Regions from separate parts of the Streptomyces sp. NPDC051180 genome, predicted to be linked through region 3. Evidence: riboswitches for the same ligand, from Rfam matches in the RefSeq annotation. Region 3 holds a riboswitch; each other region holds the start of a gene.
What was found. A riboswitch is a leader RNA that binds a small molecule or an ion and turns the genes downstream of it on or off. The one in region 3 is predicted to bind cobalamin.
Positions count from the first base shown of each region.

Region 1: another riboswitch for cobalamin. It lies ahead of AB0424_RS03765 (cobalamin biosynthesis protein); the one in region 3 lies ahead of AB0424_RS20635 (ribonucleoside-diphosphate reductase subunit alpha).
Region 2: another riboswitch for cobalamin. It lies ahead of cobN (cobaltochelatase subunit CobN); the one in region 3 lies ahead of AB0424_RS20635 (ribonucleoside-diphosphate reductase subunit alpha).
Region 4: another riboswitch for cobalamin. It lies ahead of AB0424_RS01795 (energy-coupling factor ABC transporter permease); the one in region 3 lies ahead of AB0424_RS20635 (ribonucleoside-diphosphate reductase subunit alpha).

Region 1 is NZ_JBFBBC010000002.1:63,583-68,331, reverse strand. Features, by position in the region: gene AB0424_RS03770 (cobyric acid synthase) at 1-484, opposite strand, end outside; gene AB0424_RS03765 (cobalamin biosynthesis protein) at 481-1,455, opposite strand; cobalamin riboswitch at 1,490-1,622, opposite strand; gene AB0424_RS03760 (hypothetical protein) at 1,744-1,965, opposite strand; gene AB0424_RS03755 (inorganic phosphate transporter) at 1,978-3,246, opposite strand; gene AB0424_RS03750 (hypothetical protein) at 3,634-4,749, shown strand, end outside.
Region 2 is NZ_JBFBBC010000003.1:115,546-120,294, reverse strand. Features, by position in the region: gene AB0424_RS07255 (precorrin-8X methylmutase) at 1-27, opposite strand, end outside; gene AB0424_RS07250 (cobalamin biosynthesis protein CobG) at 24-1,274, opposite strand; cobalamin riboswitch at 1,355-1,506, shown strand; gene cobN (cobaltochelatase subunit CobN) at 1,544-4,749, shown strand, end outside.
Region 3 is NZ_JBFBBC010000011.1:77,947-82,695, forward strand. Features, by position in the region: gene AB0424_RS20635 (ribonucleoside-diphosphate reductase subunit alpha) at 1-2,127, opposite strand, end outside; cobalamin riboswitch at 2,260-2,400, opposite strand; gene AB0424_RS20640 (GNAT family N-acetyltransferase) at 2,439-2,939, opposite strand; gene mctP (monocarboxylate uptake permease MctP) at 3,027-4,652, opposite strand; gene AB0424_RS20650 (DUF3311 domain-containing protein) at 4,649-4,749, opposite strand, start outside.
Region 4 is NZ_JBFBBC010000001.1:403,002-407,750, forward strand. Features, by position in the region: gene AB0424_RS01775 (NADPH-dependent 2,4-dienoyl-CoA reductase) at 1-23, opposite strand, end outside; gene AB0424_RS01780 (ATP-binding cassette domain-containing protein) at 139-1,008, opposite strand; gene cbiQ (cobalt ECF transporter T component CbiQ) at 1,005-1,754, opposite strand; gene AB0424_RS01790 (energy-coupling factor ABC transporter substrate-binding protein) at 1,761-2,177, opposite strand; gene AB0424_RS01795 (energy-coupling factor ABC transporter permease) at 2,183-2,881, opposite strand; cobalamin riboswitch at 2,910-3,145, opposite strand; gene AB0424_RS01800 (PTS fructose transporter subunit IIA) at 3,196-3,588, opposite strand; gene dhaL (dihydroxyacetone kinase subunit DhaL) at 3,615-4,313, opposite strand; gene dhaK (dihydroxyacetone kinase subunit DhaK) at 4,345-4,749, opposite strand, start outside.

The DNA of each region.
Region 1 (4,749 bases), on a different contig from region 3:
CGGGCAGCCGCGCGGCCCGCGCGATGCCCATGTTCACGATGTCCGTGCGCCGCAGGTTGATCTCGGCCGGACTGCCCGCCCCCTCGCAGATCACGGCGTCGTACATGCCCCGGAGTTCCTCCAGGCACGCCAGGACGGGTTCGAGGAGTTCCTTCTGCCGTCCCCCGTGGTAGCCGCGGGCGCTCAGTTCGCCGACCGGCTTTCCCATCAGGACGACCTGGCTGGAACGGTCGCTGCCGGGCTTGAGCAGCACCGGGTTCATCAGCGCGGTCGGCTCGACGCGGGCGGCCTGGGCCTGCATGGCCTGGGCCCGCCCGATCTCGGCGCCCTCGCGGGTGACGAAGGAGTTGAGGGACATGTTCTGTCCCTTGAACGGCGCCACCTTCAGGCCCTGGCGGACCAGCCAGCGGCAGATTCCGGCCGTCACCACGCTCTTGCCGGCGTCGGACGTGGTCCCGGCGACGAGCAGTCCGCCACCCCTCATGCGTTCCTCCGCTTCAGCGCGCTCACGATCAGCCGGCCGCCCACGCAGGCGGCCAGGGTCAGTCCGGTGACCCGGCGGGACAGCCGGACCGCCCGCTCGATGTCGGCGACCTCCACGGGCCGCCCCTCCCCGTTGAGCACGGGCCGGTGCTCGACCCGCCCGCCGTACGCGAGGGTCCCGCCGAGCCGCACGCCGAGGGCGCCCGCGAAGGCGGACTCGACGGGGCCCGCGTTCGGGCTGGGGTGCCGTGCCGCGTCCGCGCGCCAGACCCGTGCGGCTCCGCGCGGGTCGCCGCCCGCGACGGTGGCGAGGACGGCGGTCAGCCGGGCCCCGGGCCAGCCGGCCACGTCGTCCAGCCGCGCCGAGGCCCAGCCGAACCGGCGGTGGCGGGGGGACTTGTGGCCGACCATCGCGTCGAGGGTGTTGACGGCCCGGAAGCCCACGAGCCCCGGCACGCCCGCGACGGCGCCCCAGAAGAGGGCGCCGACCACGGCGTCGGAGGTGTTCTCGGCGACGGACTCCACGACCGCGCGGGCCATCGCGGGGCCGTCCAGGGCCTGCGGGTCGCGCCCGCAGAGGTGGGGCAGCCGCTCCCGGGCCACCTCCAGGTCCCCGGCCTCCAGCGCCCCGCCGATCGCGCGGGCCTCCCGGCCCAGGGTCGTCCCGCCGACCACGGCCCACACGGCGGCGGCGGTCAGGGCGACGGAGGCGGCGCGGCTGTCCTTGACCGCGCGGGCGGCGAGGGCGCCGGCCGCGGCCGTGGCGCCGGCGCAGACGGCGGTGTGCAGGGCGCCCCAGCCCCGGTGGTCGTGGTGGAGACGCTCCTCGACGGCGGCGGCCGCCCGGCCGAACGCGGCGACGGGATGTCCGCGGCGGGGGTCGCCGACCAGCCGGTCGACGGCGAGGCCGAGGGTCGCTCCGTACGCGAAGACACGGGTGGCTCTGGAAAGGCTGCGGCTGCGGCCGGGCATGGCGCAATGTCCTCACTCAGGGTCCGCGCCCTGGATCGACGTGACCGGCGGCGAGAGTTCCTGACTCCCGGACCCTGGGGATCCGGTCACAGTGGCGGGACCGCGCCGGATTCGCACCGGACTTCCTCTGCTGCCGCCGTAATGGCCTCGGCAGTCCACCACGGCCCGAGAACAGCCGTCAACTCACCGTTGACCTGCGTCGCGTCACTGTGCGGAGCACCACAAACACGAGGGCCGGGCGGTCCGCACCCGAAGGTGCGGACCGCCCGGCCGAGGTACCGGGGACCGTCAGGCGACGATCAGGTAGATGCCGTACGCCACGGCCGCCAGGCACAGGGCGAAGCAGGCGTACGCGCCGGTGCGGGCCAGGGCGGCGGAACCGCCCTGGGCGGCGGCCTGCTCCTGCTTGGAGAGGCCGATGACGCCGAGGGTGAAGAGGCCCACCAGGGCGACGGTCGCCACGAGGCTGACTCCGAAGACGGAGCCGAGGGCTGCCCAGTCGATCTTCATGTCGTTGGTTCCTTACACCGCTGCCGCGGGGGCGGGGGGAGCGGCCGGGTCCGTGGGAGCCGGCGCGGGGATGGTGGTCTTGAGGTCCGCGTCCGCGACCGCGGCGACGGAGCCGGCCGGCGGCGGGGTGACGGCGGCGATCGCCGTGGTCACCACACCCGCGGGCTCGGGGGCGTCGAGGTCGTCGGCGGTGACGTTGTGCTGGTCGACCGGCTTGCGGCGGGAGAGCGCCCAGATGACGGCCGAACCGGAGACCAGCAGGACCGCGACGGCGGCGATGCCCCAGGTGCCCTGCTTGGTCAGGAACTCGGCGCCGGCGCCGACCAGACCCGCGGCGGGCAGGGTCAGGCCCCAGGCGACGAACATCCGGGTCGCGGTCGACCAGCGGACGACGCCGCCCTTGCGGCCGAGGCCGGCACCCATCACGGCACCCGAGCAGGACTGGGTGGTGGAGAGGGAGAAGCCGAGGTGCGAGGAGGCCAGGATGACCGTGGCGGCGCTGGTCTGGGCGGCGAAGCCCTGCTGCGGCTTGAGGTCGGTGAGGCCCTTGCCCATGGTGCGGATGATGCGCCAGCCGCCGAGGTAGGTGCCGAGCGCGATGGCGACACCGGCGGAGACGACGACCCACAGCGGGGGGTTCGAGCCGGGGCTGACGACGCCCTGCGTGACCAGGGCGAGGGTGATGATGCCCATCGTCTTCTGGGCGTCGTTGGTGCCGTGGGCGAGGGAGACGAGACCGGCGGAGGCGATCTGGCCGACGCGGTAGCCCTTGGCGGTGTGCTTCTCGTCGGTCTTGGCGCCGATCTTGAACGTCAGCCGGGTGGCCAGCATCGCGGCGAGGCCGGCGACGATCGGCGCCGCGATGGCCGGGATCAGGACCTTGGTGACGATGGTCGGGGCGTTCACGGCGGACCAGCCGGCCGACATGACCGCGGCGCCGATGAGTCCGCCGAAGAGAGCGTGGGAGGAGCTGGACGGCAGGCCCAGGAGCCAGGTCAGCAGGTTCCACAGGATGGCGCCCACGAGCGCCGCGAAGATCACTTCTGTACGAATGCCCTCTTCGTTGATGATCCCGCCGGAGATCGTCTTGGCGACCTCCACGGACAGGAACGCTCCGACGAGGTTCAGCACGGCGGACATGGCCACCGCCGTCTTGGGCTTGAGAGCACCGGTCGAGATGGTCGTGGCCATCGCGTTGGCGGTGTCGTGGAAACCGTTCGTGAAATCGAACACGAGAGCTGTCACGACCACAATGGCGAGCAGCAGCGTGATGTGTTCCATTTACCCAGGCAATCGTTTGACGTCAGTGGCTCGACGAACGTAAGCAACCTGGGTGAACGGAAGATGAACTGGGGCGGGCGGCGTGGTGTCCCTATCCGGTGTCAAGAGATTCCGCTTGTCCTCCCAGAGGGTCGGCTGTCCACGATGCGGTCACCCCGCAACCCCGGGTAATCCGGTCCCTCCCCGGGCACGTATGACCTGCCCGGGTTCCTCCGCGACCGCCCCGTTCCGCTCCCCGGACGGAACCATCCGACCGGGGGACCCCGCCGGGGAGACCCATGTCACTCCCCTGGGTGGCGTCCGGAGGAGCGCACGCCGCCGCCGTCGGCCCCCCCGCCCGGCTCCGTCCGGTGGCACCCCGCCCGCACCCTGCCGACACTGGAGAGCGTGCGCCCGGCTACAGCGACGGCAGTGGCCGTCACCACTCTGATCGGTGCCGGCGCGGCCGCGGTCGCGGCCGGCCGGTACGCCAGCGACGTCGCCCTCAAGGCGCCGTCCGGACGACCCCTCCCCGGGGATCCACGCCTGACCGTGCACGCCACGGGCCCGGACCGGATCACCCTGACCCGCAGCCTCGCCTCGCTGCGCCCCGGCACGTACGGCATCGAGGCCCCCGGCCTGCACGCCGTCGTCGGCCCCGTCCTCGACCGCGTCCCGCACACCGCCGACACCGTCGTCCGGCGTCTGGAACGCGTCGAGCTCGGCACCCCCGGCCCCGGCAGCCGCGTCCGCCTCACCCCCCAGCTGCACCGGGGCACCCCGACCACCGCCCTCGGCCTGGCCCACGAGGACGTCGAGATCCCCGGCGAACTCGGCCCCCTGCCCGCCTGGATCGTGCACGGCCCGCGCAGCACCTGGGTGATCGCCCTGCACGGCCTCGGCACCACCCGCGAGCACCCGCTGAACGTCGTCCCCTTCTTCCACCGCCGCAAGATCCCGGTCCTGGTCCCCGCCTACCGCGGCGACGAGGGCGCGCCGCCCTCCCCGGACGGCCTCGCCCACCTCGGCGACTCCGAGTGGCGCGACGTCGACGCCGCCATCCGCTACGCCGTCCGCCGCGGCGCCTCCCAGGTCGTCCTGCACGGCTGGGGGACCGGCGCCTCGATGGCCCTGCGGGCCGCCGCCGAGTCCGGGGTCCGCGACCGCATCGCCGGCCTCGTCCTCGACTCCCCGGTCCTCGACTGGGAGGCCACCCTGCGCAACCTCGCCGCGGCCCGCCACGTCCCCGGCCCGCTGCTCCCGCTCGCCGTCCGCGCCGCCCAGGGCAGGACCGGCGCGCACGGCGACCGCGTCGGGGCCGCCGCCTCGCCGGACGCCCTGCGGGTCCCGGTCCTCCTCGTCCACGGCCCCGACGACACGATCGCCCCCTGGGGCCCGTCGGTGGAGCTCGCCGCCCGCCGCCCCGACCTGGTCAGCCTGCGGACCGTCCGGCAGGCGCCGCACGCGGCGATGTGGAACGCCGACCCGGTCGGCTACGAGGAGTCCCTGCGCCGCTTCCTCACC
Region 2 (4,749 bases), on a different contig from region 3:
GTCGAACATCCTGGTGCTCTCGCTCATCTCGTCGGGTTCGTGCGGGCGGTGGCGACCGCCTCGGTCAGGGAGGTGCGGGGGGTGGGGAGTCCGTCCACCAGATAGCCGTCCTCGCCGGTGGCGAGGACCTCGACCCAGTCGCCGTGCGGGTGCCCGCAGCGGCGTGCGCACCCGGAGAAGTGCACGGGCAGCGGCCCCGCCGGCGCGGCGAGCGCGTCCGCCCGGACGTCGGCGAGGGACTTGGCGCAGCCGGGCCGACCCGTGCAGGCGGTGACCCCCGCCCCCGGCGCCCCGGGCCGGGTGACGAACCCCTGGCGCTCCAGCTCCCGCAGCCGCTCCGCGGCGGTCCCGGGTGTCGGGACGTCCGGGTCCGCCGGGTCCACGACGACCACCCCGCGCCAGGGGGTGAGGCGGAGTTCGGCGGCGGGCGCCAGGGCCCGGAGCTGGGCGGCGGTCAGCCGGCCGAGCGGCGCGAGGACGTGCAGCCCGCCGGGGAGCGCCCCGGGGGCGGGCGGCGGGGAGACGGTGAGCGGCGGCGGTACGGGGACGGGCTCCGCGTCGACTCCGGCGCGGGCCAGGGCCCCGGCCCACTCCGGGACGTGGCCGTCGGGCAGCTCCCGCGGCCGCCAGGCCCCGGTGCCGGCCGCGTCGGCGGCGTCCAGGAAGGCGAGGGCGGCGACGAGGGCGGCCGGGACCGCGTCGGCGGCGTCGATCCGGAAGGCCGCCGGGCCGAGCCGCAGCAGGGCGGTCCCGTCCGGCTCTGCGACCAAGCTCACATCGCCGCCGAGGCCGGCGACCTCGCCGCGGCCGTCGTCGAGGACGAACAGGAACCGTCCCGAAAGGGACGCGGCCCGGGGCTCCGCGCAGAGGGCGGCGTCCAGCCCTCGGGCCCACAACTGCACGTCGGCGTGGCCGAGTCCGCCGAGGCCGGCGGTGGGCGAGGCGATGATGTTGCGGACGCGTTCGTGGGTGGGGGAGGGCAGCAGGTCCGCCGCGGCGAGCAGCTCCGCCAGCCGGGCCCCGCACCCCTCCGGAAGGCCGCGCAGCTCCGCGTTGCCGCGCGAGGTGACGCTGATCCGCCCGTCGCCGAGGGCCTCCGCCGCGTCGGCCAGGACCTGTGCCTGACGGAGCGTCAAACGACCTGCGGGGAGCCGGAGTCGGGCCAGCCGACCGTCGTCGGCCGCGTGCAGGCGCAGCGCCCCGGGGCAGGCGTCGCCACGGTCCCGTATGCGAGGTTCGCCCCGTTCGGGCGTCGGGGGTGGGGTGGGCGGCATGGCGGCGAGCATACCCACGGGAAACCGACCGACCACCGGGTGTGATCCTGCCGACTCCCCGGCCCCCCGACGGCACGATCTACTATGCAGACGGCATGGGGTCCCAGGACCCCGGGGAGGAAGCCCGGTGAGAATCCGGCGCGGTCCCGCCACTGTGAGCCCGTACCGGCCGCGCCTCGGCACGACCCGGAACGAGTGAGTCAGGAACTCCCGCCATCCACACGACCACCCGGGGCGCGGACAACCCCGAGGAAGGGCCTGCGCACGCCATGCTTCTGCTGCTGTCGCACTCCGACACCGACCTGCTCAGTGCCCGCGCGGCGAACGCCGGGACCGCAGGCGGCCCGGTGGAGTACCGCTTCGCCAACCCCGCCCGCCTTCCCCTCGCCGACCTGCCCGGCCTCCTCGACGACGCCGAACTCGTCGTCGTCCGCCTCCTCGGCGGGCTCCGCTCCTGGCAGGAGGGGCTCGACGCGATCCGCGCCACCGGAAAGCCGCTCGTCGTCCTCAGCGGCGAACAGGCCCCCGACGCCCAGCTGATGGAGACGTCCACCGTCCCCGTCGGCGTCGCCACCGAGGCCCACGCCTACCTGGCGCACGGCGGCCCCGCCAACCTGGAGCAGCTGGCCCGCTTCCTCTCCGACACGGTCCTGCTCACCGGCCACGGCTTCGAGGCCCCGGCCGCCGCCCCCACCTGGGGCCCGCTGGACCGCACCCCGCGCCGCACCGACGGCCCGACCGTCGCCGTGCTCTACTACCGCGCCCACCACATGAGCGGCAACACCGCCTTCGTCGGCGCCCTCTGCGACGCGATCGAGGACGCCGGCGCCCGCGCGCTGCCGCTGTACGTCGCGTCCCTGCGCGCCCCCGAGGCCGAACTCGTCGACACCCTGCGCACCGCCGACGCCATCGTCACCACCGTCCTCGCCGCCGGCGGCACCAAGCCCGCCGAGGCCCAGGCCGGCGGCGACGAGGAGGCGTGGGACGCGGGCGCGCTCGCCGCGCTCGACGTGCCGATCCTCCAGGCGCTGTGCCTCACCGGCTCGCGGTCCGCGTGGGAGGAGAACGACGAGGGCCTCTCCCCGCTGGACGCCGCCAGCCAGGTCGCCGTGCCCGAGTTCGACGGCCGGCTCATCACCGTCCCGTTCTCCTTCAAGGAGATCGACGAGGACGGCCTGCCCGCCTACGTCGCCGACGCCGAGCGCGCGGCCCGCGTCGCCGGGATCGCGATCCGGCACGCCCGGCTCCGCCACATCCCGAACGCGGAGAAGAAGCTGGCGCTCGTCCTCTCCGCGTACCCCACCAAGCACTCCCGCATCGGCAACGCGGTCGGCCTCGACACCCCCGCCTCCGCCGTCGCCCTGCTCCGCCGGCTGCGCGAGGAGGGCTACGACTTCGGACCGGAGGAGGACCTCCCCGGCGTGGTCTCCGGCGACGGCGACGAGCTGATCTACGCCCTGATCGAGGCCGGCGGCCACGACCAGGACTGGCTCACCGAGGAGCAGCTCGCGCGCAACCCGGTCCGCATCCCCGCCGCCGACTACAAGCGCTGGTACGCGACCCTGCCCGAGGAGCTGCGCACCCACGTCGAGGAGCACTGGGGCCCGGCGCCCGGCGAGATGTTCCTCGACCGCTCCCGCAACCCCGAGGGCGACATCGTCCTCGCCGCGCTGCGCCGCGGGAACCTGCTGGTCCTCATCCAGCCGCCGCGCGGCTTCGGCGAGAACCCGATCGCGATCTACCACGACCCCGATCTCCCGCCGTCCCACCACTACCTGGCCGCCTACCGCTGGATCGCCGCCCGCGCCGAGGACGGCGGCTTCGGCGCCGACGCCATGGTCCACCTCGGCAAGCACGGCAACCTGGAGTGGCTGCCCGGCAAGAACGCCGGACTGTCCGCCGCCTGCGGCCCCGACGCCGCCCTCGGCGACCTGCCGCTCGTCTACCCCTTCCTCGTCAACGACCCGGGCGAGGGCACCCAGGCCAAGCGCCGCGTCCACGCCACGCTCGTGGACCACCTGGTGCCGCCGATGGCCCGCGCCGACTCGTACGGCGACATCGCGCGCCTGGAGCAGCTGCTCGACGAGTACGCGCAGATCTCCTCCATGGACCCGGCGAAGCTGCCCGCGATCCGCGCCCAGATCTGGACGCTGATCCAGGCCGCCAAGCTCGACCACGACCTCGGCCTCCAGGAGCGCCCGGAGGACGACGGCTTCGACGACTTCCTGCTGCACGTCGACGGCTGGCTGTGCGAGGTCAAGGACGCCCAGATCCGCGACGGCCTGCACGTCCTCGGCGGCGCCCCGGCCGGCGAGGCCCGGGTCAACCTGGTCCTCTCCATCCTGCGCGCCCGCCAGATCTGGGGCGGCACGCAGGCGCTGCCCGGCCTGCGCGAGGCCCTGGGCCTCGACGAGTCGGCCGCCACCCGCACCACCGCCGACGAGGCGGAGGCCAAGGCCCGCGAGCTGGTCGAGGCGATGGAGGCCGCCGACTGGTCGACGGACGCCGTGGAGACGGTCGGCGCCGCGTACGGCCCGGAGGTCCGGTCCGTCCTGCGCTTCGCCTGCGAGCAGGTCGTGCCGCGCCTCGCCGCCACCACCGACGAGCTGACGCACGCCGTGCACGCCCTGAACGGCGGCTTCGTCCCGGCCGGGCCGTCCGGCTCCCCGCTGCGCGGCCTGGTCAACGTCCTGCCGACCGGCCGGAACTTCTACTCGGTCGACCCCAAGGCCGTGCCGTCCCGGCTCGCCTGGGAGACCGGCCAGGCGCTCGCCGACTCCCTCCTGGAGCGCTACCGCACCGACAACGGCGCGTGGCCGACCTCGGTGGGCCTCTCCCTGTGGGGCACCAGCGCGATGCGGACCGCGGGCGACGACGTCGCCGAGGCCCTCGCCCTGCTCGGCGTCCGTCCCCTGTGGGACGAGGCGTCCCGCCGCGTCAACGGCCTGGAGCCGATCCCGCTCGCCGAGCTGGGCCGCCCGCGCGTCGACGTCACCCTGCGCATCTCCGGCTTCTTCCGTGACGCGTTCCCGCACGTCATCGGCCTTCTCGACGACGCCGTACGGCTCGTCGCCGGCCTGGAGGGCGAGTCGGCCGAGGACAACTATGTCCGGGCGCACGCGCAGGCCGACCTCGCCGAGCACGGCGACGAGCGGCGCGCCACGACCCGCATCTTCGGCTCCCGCCCCGGGACGTACGGCGCGGGCATCCTCCAGCTGATCGACTCGCGCGACTGGCGCACCGACGCCGACCTCGCCGAGGTGTACACGGTGTGGGGCGGGTACGCCTACGGCCGCGGGCTCGAAGGCCGCCCGGCCCGGGCCGAGATGGAGACGGCGTACAAGCGGATCGCGGTCGCCGCGAAGAACACGGACACCCGCGAGCACGACATCGCCGACTCCGACGACTACTTCCAGTACCACGGCGGCATGGTCGCGACCGTCCGCGCGCTCAAGGGCACGGCCCCCGAGGCGTA
Region 3 (4,749 bases):
GTCCAGGAAGGGGGTGCGGGCCGCGGCCATGTCGATCAGGCCGCGCTGCGGGATCTCCCAGGCCGTGCGGTACAGCTCGCGGACCTCGGCGGGGATCCAGGTGAAGCCGGCCACCGAGCCGCTGGAGTCGCGCAGCGCGTCCCGGGTCTGCGCGTCCCACACGCCGAGGCTCTTCAGCTCGTCGACGAGGTAGGAGTTGACCTGGAGGAACTCGCCCGACAGCGTCTCGCGCTTGAAGAGGTTGGAGACCTGGGGCTCGATGCACTCGTAGACACCGGCGATCGAGGCGATCGTCGCGGTCGGCGCGATCGCCAGCAGCAGGCTGTTGCGCAGGCCCACGGCGGCGATCCGCTCGCGCAGCGCGGCCCAGCGCTCCGGCCAGTTCAGCTCGACGTCGTAGTGGTCCGGGTGCAGCACGCCGCGGGCGGCACGCGTCTGCTCCCAGGCGGGGACCGGGCCGCTGCGCTCGGCGAGGTCGGCGGACGCCTCGTACGCCGCGAGCATGATCCGCTCGGCGATACGGGTGGACAGCGCGCGCGCCTCGGCCGAGTCGAACGGCAGCTTCAGCTGGAAGAAGACGTCCTGGAGGCCCATCGCGCCCAGGCCGACCGGACGCCAGCGGGCGTTGGAACGCCCGGCCTGCTCGGTCGGGTAGAAGTTGATGTCGACGACCCGGTCGAGGAAGGTGACGGCCGTGCGGACGGTCGCGTCCAGCCGCTCCCAGTCGATGTCCCCGCCGGTCACGAAGGACCCGAGGTTGACCGAGCCGAGGTTGCAGACGGCCGTCTCGCCGTCGTCGGTGACCTCGATGATCTCGGTGCAGAGGTTCGAGGAGTGGACGACGGTGCCCGGCTCGGCCGTCTGGTTGGCGGTCCGGTTCGACGCGTCCTTGAAGGTCATCCAGCCGTTGCCGGTCTGCGCCAGGGTCCGCATCATCCGGCCGTACAGGTCGCGGGCCGGCATCGTCTTGCGGGCCAGGCCCTTGGCCTCGGCGGCGCGGTAGGCCGCGTCGAACTCGTCGCCCCACAGGTCGACCAGCTCGGGGACGTCCGCCGGGGAGAACAGCGACCACTCGCCGTCCGCGTTGACCCGGCGCATGAACTCGTCGGGGATCCAGTGCGCCAGGTTCAGGTTGTGCGTACGGCGCTGGTCCTCGCCCGTGTTGTCGCGGAGCTCCAGGAACTCCTCGATGTCCGCGTGCCAGGTCTCCAGGTAGACGGCGGCGGCGCCCTTGCGGCGGCCGCCCTGGTTCACCGCGGCGACGGAGGCGTCGAGGGTCTTCAGGAACGGCACGATGCCGTTGGAGTGGCCGTTGGTGCCGCGGATCAGCGAACCGCGGGCGCGGATGCGGGAGTAGGAGAGCCCGATGCCGCCGGCGTGCTTCGAGAGGCGCGCGACCTGGTGGTAGCGGTCGTAGATGGAGTCCAGCTCGTCCTGCGGGGAGTCCAGCAGGTAGCAGGAGGACATCTGCGGGTGGCGGGTGCCGGAGTTGAAGAGCGTGGGGGAGGACGGCAGGTAGTCCAGGCGGCTCATCAGCCCGTACAGCGCGGCGACCTCGTCGAGCGCGCGGACGCTGTCGTCCTCGGCCAGGCCGCAGGCGACGCGGAGCATGAAGTGCTGCGGGGTCTCGATCACCTGACGGGTGATCGGGTGGCGCAGCAGGTAGCGCGAGTAGAGGGTGCGCAGACCGAAGTAGCCGAAGCGGTCGTCGCCGGCCGCGTCGATGGTCGCGTCGAGCCGCTCGGCGTGCCGCGTGACGAACTCCGCGGTGCGGTCGGCGATCAGGCCCTCGCGGTGGCCGACGGCGACGGAGGAGGAGAAGGTGACCGAGCCCTGGCCGGCGGCCTCGTCGGCGATGGTGATCGTCAGGAGCCGGGCGGCGAGCCGGGAGTACGCCGGGTCCTCGGCGATCAGGCCCGCGGCCGCCTCGGTGGCCAGCTCGCGCAGCTCCGCCTCGTCCGACGCGGCGCTGCGGCCGCGGAGCGCGGCGGCGGCGACCTTGCCGGGGTCGGTGTCGGGGAGATCGGCGGTGAGGTCGGTCAGGGTCCGCAGCAGTACGGTCCCGGGGCCGTCGCTCTCGACCGCGGAAGCCTCGGCCGAAGCCGGATCGGCGGGCGCGATGGTCACGTGGGGGCTCTCCCTCGCTCGGCCGGGGCCGCGACGGGGGAAGGCGGGCAGGGGGACGTCCTGGGTCGTCGGACGCGCCGTGTCCACCGGCCCACTCCGCGAGGCCCGGAAGTCAGTGGCACCCGGAACGGAAGGACCGGGCGCGCCGTCGGCAGGTCCTCGGACTCACTCCGTACGAATCCGCACGAAGCACACCGTTGCGGGACAGTTCCGGATTCGCGCCGGATTCCCCTGCGTCGACAGCGAGGACGAGCATACATGTGGGGGGCGCCGCTCTTGGCACCCCCCACATGTTGTGTCGTCGCCTCGGCTCACCACTCCAGGGCGTAGGTGCGCAGAGAGTGACCGGGGATCGGCTCCCAGTCCCGTTCCGGGGTGCGGACGAAGCCCAGACGCTCGTAGATCCGGTGCGCGGCGGCCATCGAGACGTCCGTGGAGAGCACGAGACGCGCACACCCCGGGAGCTCCCGCGCCCGCTCGACGCAGGCCCGCACGAGGGCCTCTCCGACACCCCGGCCGCGCGCCTCCGGCGAGACCACCAGCATGCGGAACTCGGCCTCGCCCTCGACCGCGATGTCGGCCCAGGGGGTGGCGCCCCGGACGAAGGTCACCCCGCCGAGCATCCGCCCCTCGCCGTCCTCGGCGACGAGCACCTCGCTCTCGCGCGCCCGCCGCGCGGTGTCCCGCAGCACGTGCAGGTACGAGTCCTCGGCCCCGTACTTCAGCAGCCCGTCGTTCAGATAGGTGCCCGCGGTGAGCTCGCCGAGCTCCTCGTGCTCCTCGGGCCGTACCGCCCTGATCGTGAAGTCCATGGGGACAGTCTCCCCCCGCGGGCCACGCGAGGGGCCCGGGACCTCCTGGCGAGGTCCCGGGCCCTGTGCGGACGGATGTTCGTCGGGTCAGTGCGTCGTGGAGCCGAGCTTCGGCAGCTCCTTCTCCACGCCCGGGTCGCCGGCGTCGGCGGTGTAGTCCGACGGCGAGGTCTCGTCGACGCCCTCGGGGGCCTTGACGGCCTTGAGGACGAAGGTGAGGAAGACGGTGACGACGACGTTGAGCACGAAGGCGGTGAGGCCGATGTAGCCGATCTCCCCGATGCCGGGGATCTCGGCGGAGGAGCCGCCGAAGTGCTTCTGGGTCGGGCTGGCGACGCCGTACGCGGCGAAGGTGCCGTAGACCATGCCGACGGCCCAGCCGGCCAGGAGGGCCCAGCGGTGGAACCAGCGGGTGAACAGGCCGCCGACGAGCGCGGGGAAGGTCTGCAGGATCCAGATGCCGCCGAGCAGCTGGAAGTTGATCGCGACCGTCTTGTCCATGGTGAGGACGAAGACCAGCGCGCCGACCTTCACCAGGAGCGAGACCAGCTTGGAGACCTTGGTCTCCTGGGCCGGGGTGGCGTCCGGTTTGATGAAGTCCTTGTAGATGTTGCGGGTGAAGAGGTTGGCCGCGGCGATCGACATGATCGCGGCCGGGACGAGCGCGCCGATGCCGATGGCGGCGAACGCGACGCCCGCGAACCAGTCCGGGAACATGGTCTCGAAGAGCTGCGGGATGGCGAGCTGGCCGTTCTTGACCTGGATCCCGGCGGCGATCGCCATGAAGCCGAGGAGCGCGAGCAGGCCCAGCATCAGGGAGTACAGCGGGAGGATCGTGGTGTTGCGGCGGATGACCTCGCGGCTCCGGGACGACAGGGTCGCCGTGATGGAGTGCGGGTACATGAAGAGCGCGAGCGCCGAGCCGAGGGCGAGCGTCGCGTACGTCCACTGGCCCGCGTCGCCGGGGACGAGCGTGCCGCGCGGCTTGCCGGTCGCCGGGTTCGTCTGCGCGTACGCCTCGCCGGCCTTGGCGAAGATCTCGTCGAAGCCGCCCAGCTTGATCGGGATGTAGATGATCGCCACCGCGATGACGATGTAGATCAGCGTGTCCTTGACGAAGGCGATGAGCGCGGGGGCGCGCAGGCCGGAGGAGTACGTGTACGCCGCGAGGACGCCGAAGGCGAGCAGCAGCGGCAGGTCCTTGACGAACCAGTGGGTGTTCTCGCCGCCGCCGACGCCCATCACGTCCAGGACGGCCTGGATGCCGACGAGCTGGAGCGCGATGTACGGCATGGTGGCGAGGATGCCGGTGACCGCGACCGCCAGCGACAGGCCCTTGGACCCGAAGCGTCCGCGGACGAAGTCGGAGGTGGTCACGTACCCGTGCTTGTGCGAGACCGACCACAGGCGGGGCAGGAAGGTGAAGATCAGCGGGTACACCAGGATCGTGTACGGCACGGCGAAGAAGCCGGCCGCGCCCGCCGCGTAGATGGCCGCCGGGACGGCGACGAAGGTGTACGCGGTGTAGAGGTCGCCGCCCAGCAGGAACCAGGTCACCCAGGTGCCGAACGATCTGCCGCCCAGGCCCCATTCGTCGAGGCTCTGCTCGTCCGCGGCCTTGCGCCAGCGCGCGGCCAGGAAGCCCATGACCGTGACGGCCACGAAGAAGAAGACGAAGACGCCGAGCGCCACGCCGTTCACGCCGTCCTTCATCGCGCGTCACCTCCCTTGCGGGCACGCTGGTCCAGCTGCCACAGCTTGTACGCGACCATGGTGAGCGCGGTGGAGATCAGCACCCAGAGCATCTGGT
Region 4 (4,749 bases), on a different contig from region 3:
AGCAGGTGCGGGTACGGGGTCATCGGGGCGCCTCCTCGCGCAGGATCGTCGCCCTCAGTTCTAGGGGACCCGTCCGCCTTATGCAACTAGTTGCAGAAGAATCGGGGAGTGATGTCTACTACTCGGTAACCTCAAGGATCACAGGCTCCCCGCACCCGCCCACGCGTCCAGGTCCTCGGGCGTGCGGGGCTCCGGCGCGTCCGGGTCGAGCAGACCGCGGGCCCGGAGCAGCCGCGCCACCGCGGTGGCCCAGGGGCGGCGGAGCCGGGCGTCGGCGAGGAGCTCGTCGTCCGCGAGGAGGTCGGCGACCGGTCCGGTCCGCAGCCCCGCGGGGGAGAGGACGGCGGCCTCGTCGGCCCAGCGCAGGGCGAGGTCCACGTCGTGGGTCGCCATGACCACGGTCGTGCCGCCCTCGCGCAGCCGCCCCAGGGCGTCGAGCAGCCGCTCCTGGCCGTGGGGGTCGAGGCCGGCCGTCGGCTCGTCCATGATCAGGACCCGCGGCCGCATCGCCACGGCGCCCGCGATCGCGGCCCGCTTGCGCTGCCCGTACGAGAGCAGGTGCGTCGGCCGGTCCTCGAGGGCCACGATGTCCAGCGCCTCCAGGGCCTCGCGCACCCGCAGCCGCACCTCGTCCTCCGGCAGCCCCAGGTTCGTCGGCCCGAAGGACACGTCCTGGCCCACGGAGGCGGCGAAGAGCTGGTCGTCCGGGTCCTGCACGACCAGCTGCACGGTGGTCCGCAGCCGGGTCAGCCCGCGGCGGTCGTACGCCACCGGCGCCCCGTCCAGGAGCAGCGCGCCCCTCCCGCACTTCAGGCCGCCGCTCAGCAGGCGCAGCAGCGTCGTCTTGCCGCTGCCGTTGCGGCCCAGGAGCGCGATCGCCCGTCCCTCCGCCACCGCGAAGTCCACGTCCTCCAGGACCGGGGGCCCGTCCTCGTAGGCGAATCCCGCCCTCACCAGCTCCACGACGGGAGCCGGGCCCTGAGGCGTCGTCGGGTGCGGAGGCGTCACGGAAGGAACCTTTCGAGTACGAGGGTGAGGGCGACGAGGCCCCCGAGCAGCAGAGCCGTCGCCGCGAGGAACCGGCGGGAGACGGCGCACGCGGGCACCAGCACCCGGAGCGTCCCGTCGTACCCCCGGCCGGCGAGCCCCGACTGCAGGCGCTGCGCCCGGTCGAAGGCCCTGACGAAAGTGGTCGCGCCGAGGCCCGCCAGCGAACGCCAGGTCGCGGCCCGGCTGGTGTGCCCCAGCCGGGCCGCCTGCGCCTGCCGGATCCTGGCCAGCGAGTCGAGCAGCAGGAAGATGATCCGGTACATCACCAGGGCCACGTCCACCACCGGCGCCGGCACCCCCGCCCGGACCAGCCGGGGGAGGACGTCGGACACCGGCGTCGTGAACGCGAACAGCAGCACCCCGAGCGAGGCCGACGAAGTACGCAGCAGCAGCTCGACCGCGTGCGCCGGGCCGTCCGGCGCGAGCGCCACCGGCCCCCGGGCCCCGCCCACCTCGAAGAGCAGCGGAACCGCGCCCGTGACACAGAAGCCGAGCGGCACGCGGAACGCCCGCCACAGCTGACGGCCCGCCACGCCGGCCGGACCGAGCAGCACCCCGAGCGTGGCCGCCGCCACGAGCACGGCGCCCGGCCACGGCGGCAGACACACCGCGCACAACGTCAGACCGAAGCCGAGCAGCGCCTTCTCGGCGGGATGGCGGGCACGCCAGCGGCTGCCGTGCGCCGCCGCGTCGATGGGCAGCATCGGCGGCTACGCGTCCCGGCCGGGGACGGGGGCGTCGGCTCCGGCGGCACCGTCCTTGCCCGTGTCGCCCGCGGAGCGCTTCTCGGCGGCCCGCTGCTCGCCGTCGCCCGCGGCCGACGCGGCCCGCGCAGCGCCCTGGCGACGGCCGCGACGCAGACCGAAGTAGTACGCCAGGACGCCGGCGCCCAGTGCGGCCTGGAGGGCGAACAGGGCAGACTCGATCTCCCCGGAAGGAGGTTCGTACAGGGGGCTGAACCAGGGCTCGTAGTCCGGGTGGAGCTCGGTGATCGCGGTCTCCGCCTCGGCGTCGGCCCCGGTGAAGGGCTCCTCCTTGTGGTCGCCGAGGCCCAGCACGAGCGGCAGCACCGCGAGCGCCGCGACGGCGAGGAGCAGAAGGGCGTTGATCCTGGTGTTCCGGCTGATCCTGCTCATCGTGCGGCCGCCTCCTCGTGGCGCTCGGCGGACCGCGGGGCGAGGACGCCGAGACGGGTCAGCTCGCCCTTGCTCGACTGGGTCAGCAACCGCATCACGAGCACGGTCAGCAGGCCCTCGCTCACCGCCAGCGGGATCTGCGTCACGGCGAAGATGCCGCCGAACTTGGCCAGCGCCCCCGCGATGCCGCTGCCCGGGTCGGGGAAGGCCAGCGCCAGCTGCACACTGGTCACGCAGTACGTCGAGAGGTCGGCGACGAACGCGCCGAAGAAGACGGCGACCATCAGCGGCGCACCGAACCGGCGCACCAGCCGGTAGGTCCCGTACCCCGCCCAGGGCCCGACGATCGCCATCGAGAACGCGTTGGCGCCGAGCGTGGTGAGGCCGCCGTGGGCGAGCAGCAGGGCCTGGAAGAGCAGGGTGATCGTCCCCAGGACCGCCATGATCGGCGGCCGGAACAGGATCGCGCCCAGGCCCGTGCCGGTCGGGTGGGAACAACTGCCCGTCACCGAAGGCAGCTTGAGCGCCGACAGGACGAACGTGAAGGCGCCGGAAGCGCCGAGCAGCAGGGTGGACTCGGGGTTCGCGCGCACCTCGCGGGTCAGGGAGCGCACCCCGTGGACGACGAACGGGGCGGCCGCGACGCCCCAGGCGGCGGCGTGCGCAGGGGGAAGGTACCCCTCGGCTATATGCATGGTCGGAAGACCCTCTCCAGCACCTCGTGGATGGACAACGCACCCTGGCCGGTCTCCTGGCTGACGGTCATGCCGTCCGACTCCGCCTTCCCACACCGCGGCGGTCTCCCGTCGCGGTCCAGTGGCTTCCCCGAGGGTGTTCCCCGCGGAGGTGGAGCCGGACCTCCCGATCACAGTGGCGAGGGCCGCACCGGTACTGCACCGGTTTCCCGTACACCAAGGCCCTGCGACATTAGTGCGTTGACCAGGTACATCACAACACGGTCGCCACCCGGTGCGGCCTCTCCGTCACTCCGCGCACCCGCCGCCGGAGGTCACTCCTTGCGGTAGGAGTACGCCTCCGAGGCCGCTGCCGCCACCGCGTCGAGGTCCCCGCCGGCGCTCGCCGTCACCAGCGCCGCCACCGCTCCCTCGACGAACGGCGCGTCCACCAGACGGGATTCCTCCGGGAGTTCGTCGCCCTCGGCGAGCAGCGCCTTCACGGTGAGCACGGCGCTCCCCAGATCGACCAGGAGCGCCACCCCCGCCCCGCGGTCCACGGCCTGCGCCGCCGCCGAGATCAGCTCCGCGCTCGTCCCCAGCCCGCCGTCCGGCAGGCCGCCCGCCGCAGCCAGCGGCGCGAGGTCCCCGCCGCCCGCGAGCCCCGCGGCCAGCTCGGCGACGGCCGCCGCGACCGCCGAGCTGTGCGAGACGAGCACGATACCCACGGGCGCGGCCCCGCCCCCCGCCGGGCTCACGACGCCTCCCCGGCGCCGTGCCCCTCCCCGACGCCCCGGTCCGCGGCGCTCGCGTTCCCGGACGCCGGGTTCCCGGCCGACAGGCCCTCGGCCGCCGCCGTCTCGGCGAGCGCGGCGAACAGCAGGGCCGACGACGTCGCCCCCGGATCCTGGTGCCCCGTCGAGCGTTCGCCGAGGTAGCTGGCCCGGCCCTTGCGCGCCCGCAGGGGTACGGTCGCCAGCGCGCCCTCGTCCGCGGCGGCGCGGGCCGCCGCGAACGAGGTCCGCAGGCCCTCCACCGCCGGAGTCAGCGCGTCCAGCATGGTCTTGTCGCCCACCTGGGCACCGCCCAACCGGGACACGGCGGCCACCCCGGAGTCCAGCGCCTCCGCCAGCCGCTCCCGGGTGACCCCCTCGTCCTCGCCCAGGGTCTTCCCGGCGCTCCGCAGCAGGGTTCCGTACAGCGGGCCCGACGCGCCGCCGACCGTGGAGATCAGCTGTCGCCCGGCGGCGGTGAGCACCGCGCCGGGCGTCGCCGGCGGCTCCTTCGCCAACAGGTCCGTGACCGCGGCGAAGCCGCGCCTGAGATTGGCGCCGTGGTCGGCGTCCCCGATCGCCGAGTCCAGCTCGGTGAGCCGGTCCGCCTCCCGGTCGACGGCCCCGGCGACCGCGTCCAGCCAGCGCACCAGGAACGCGGCGCCGAAGGTCTCCGTCATGCCCGCTCCCTCGTCCGTACCCACCGCCGCCTCACCGGCCCCAGCGCAGCGCGGCCGTCTCGACCGGCGCGTCCCACAGGCGGAGCAGCTCCTCGTCCACCTCGCACAGGGTCACCGAGCAGCCGGCCATGTCGAGGGAGGTCACGTAGTTCCCCACCAGCGTCCGCGCCACCGGCACGCCCCGCTCGGTGAGCACCCGCTGCACCTCCGCGTTGAAGCCGTACAGCTCCAGGAGCGGTGTCCCGCCCATCCCGTTGACCAGCGCGATCACCGGGCCGTCGGGGTTGAGGTCCTGGACGACCGCGTCCACGGCGAAGTCCGCGATCTCCCGCGAGGTCATCATCGCCCGCCGCTCCCGGCCCGGCTCGCCGTGGATGCCGACGCCCAACTCCAGTTCTCCGGCCGGGAGATCGAAGGTCGGTCTGCCCTTGGCGGG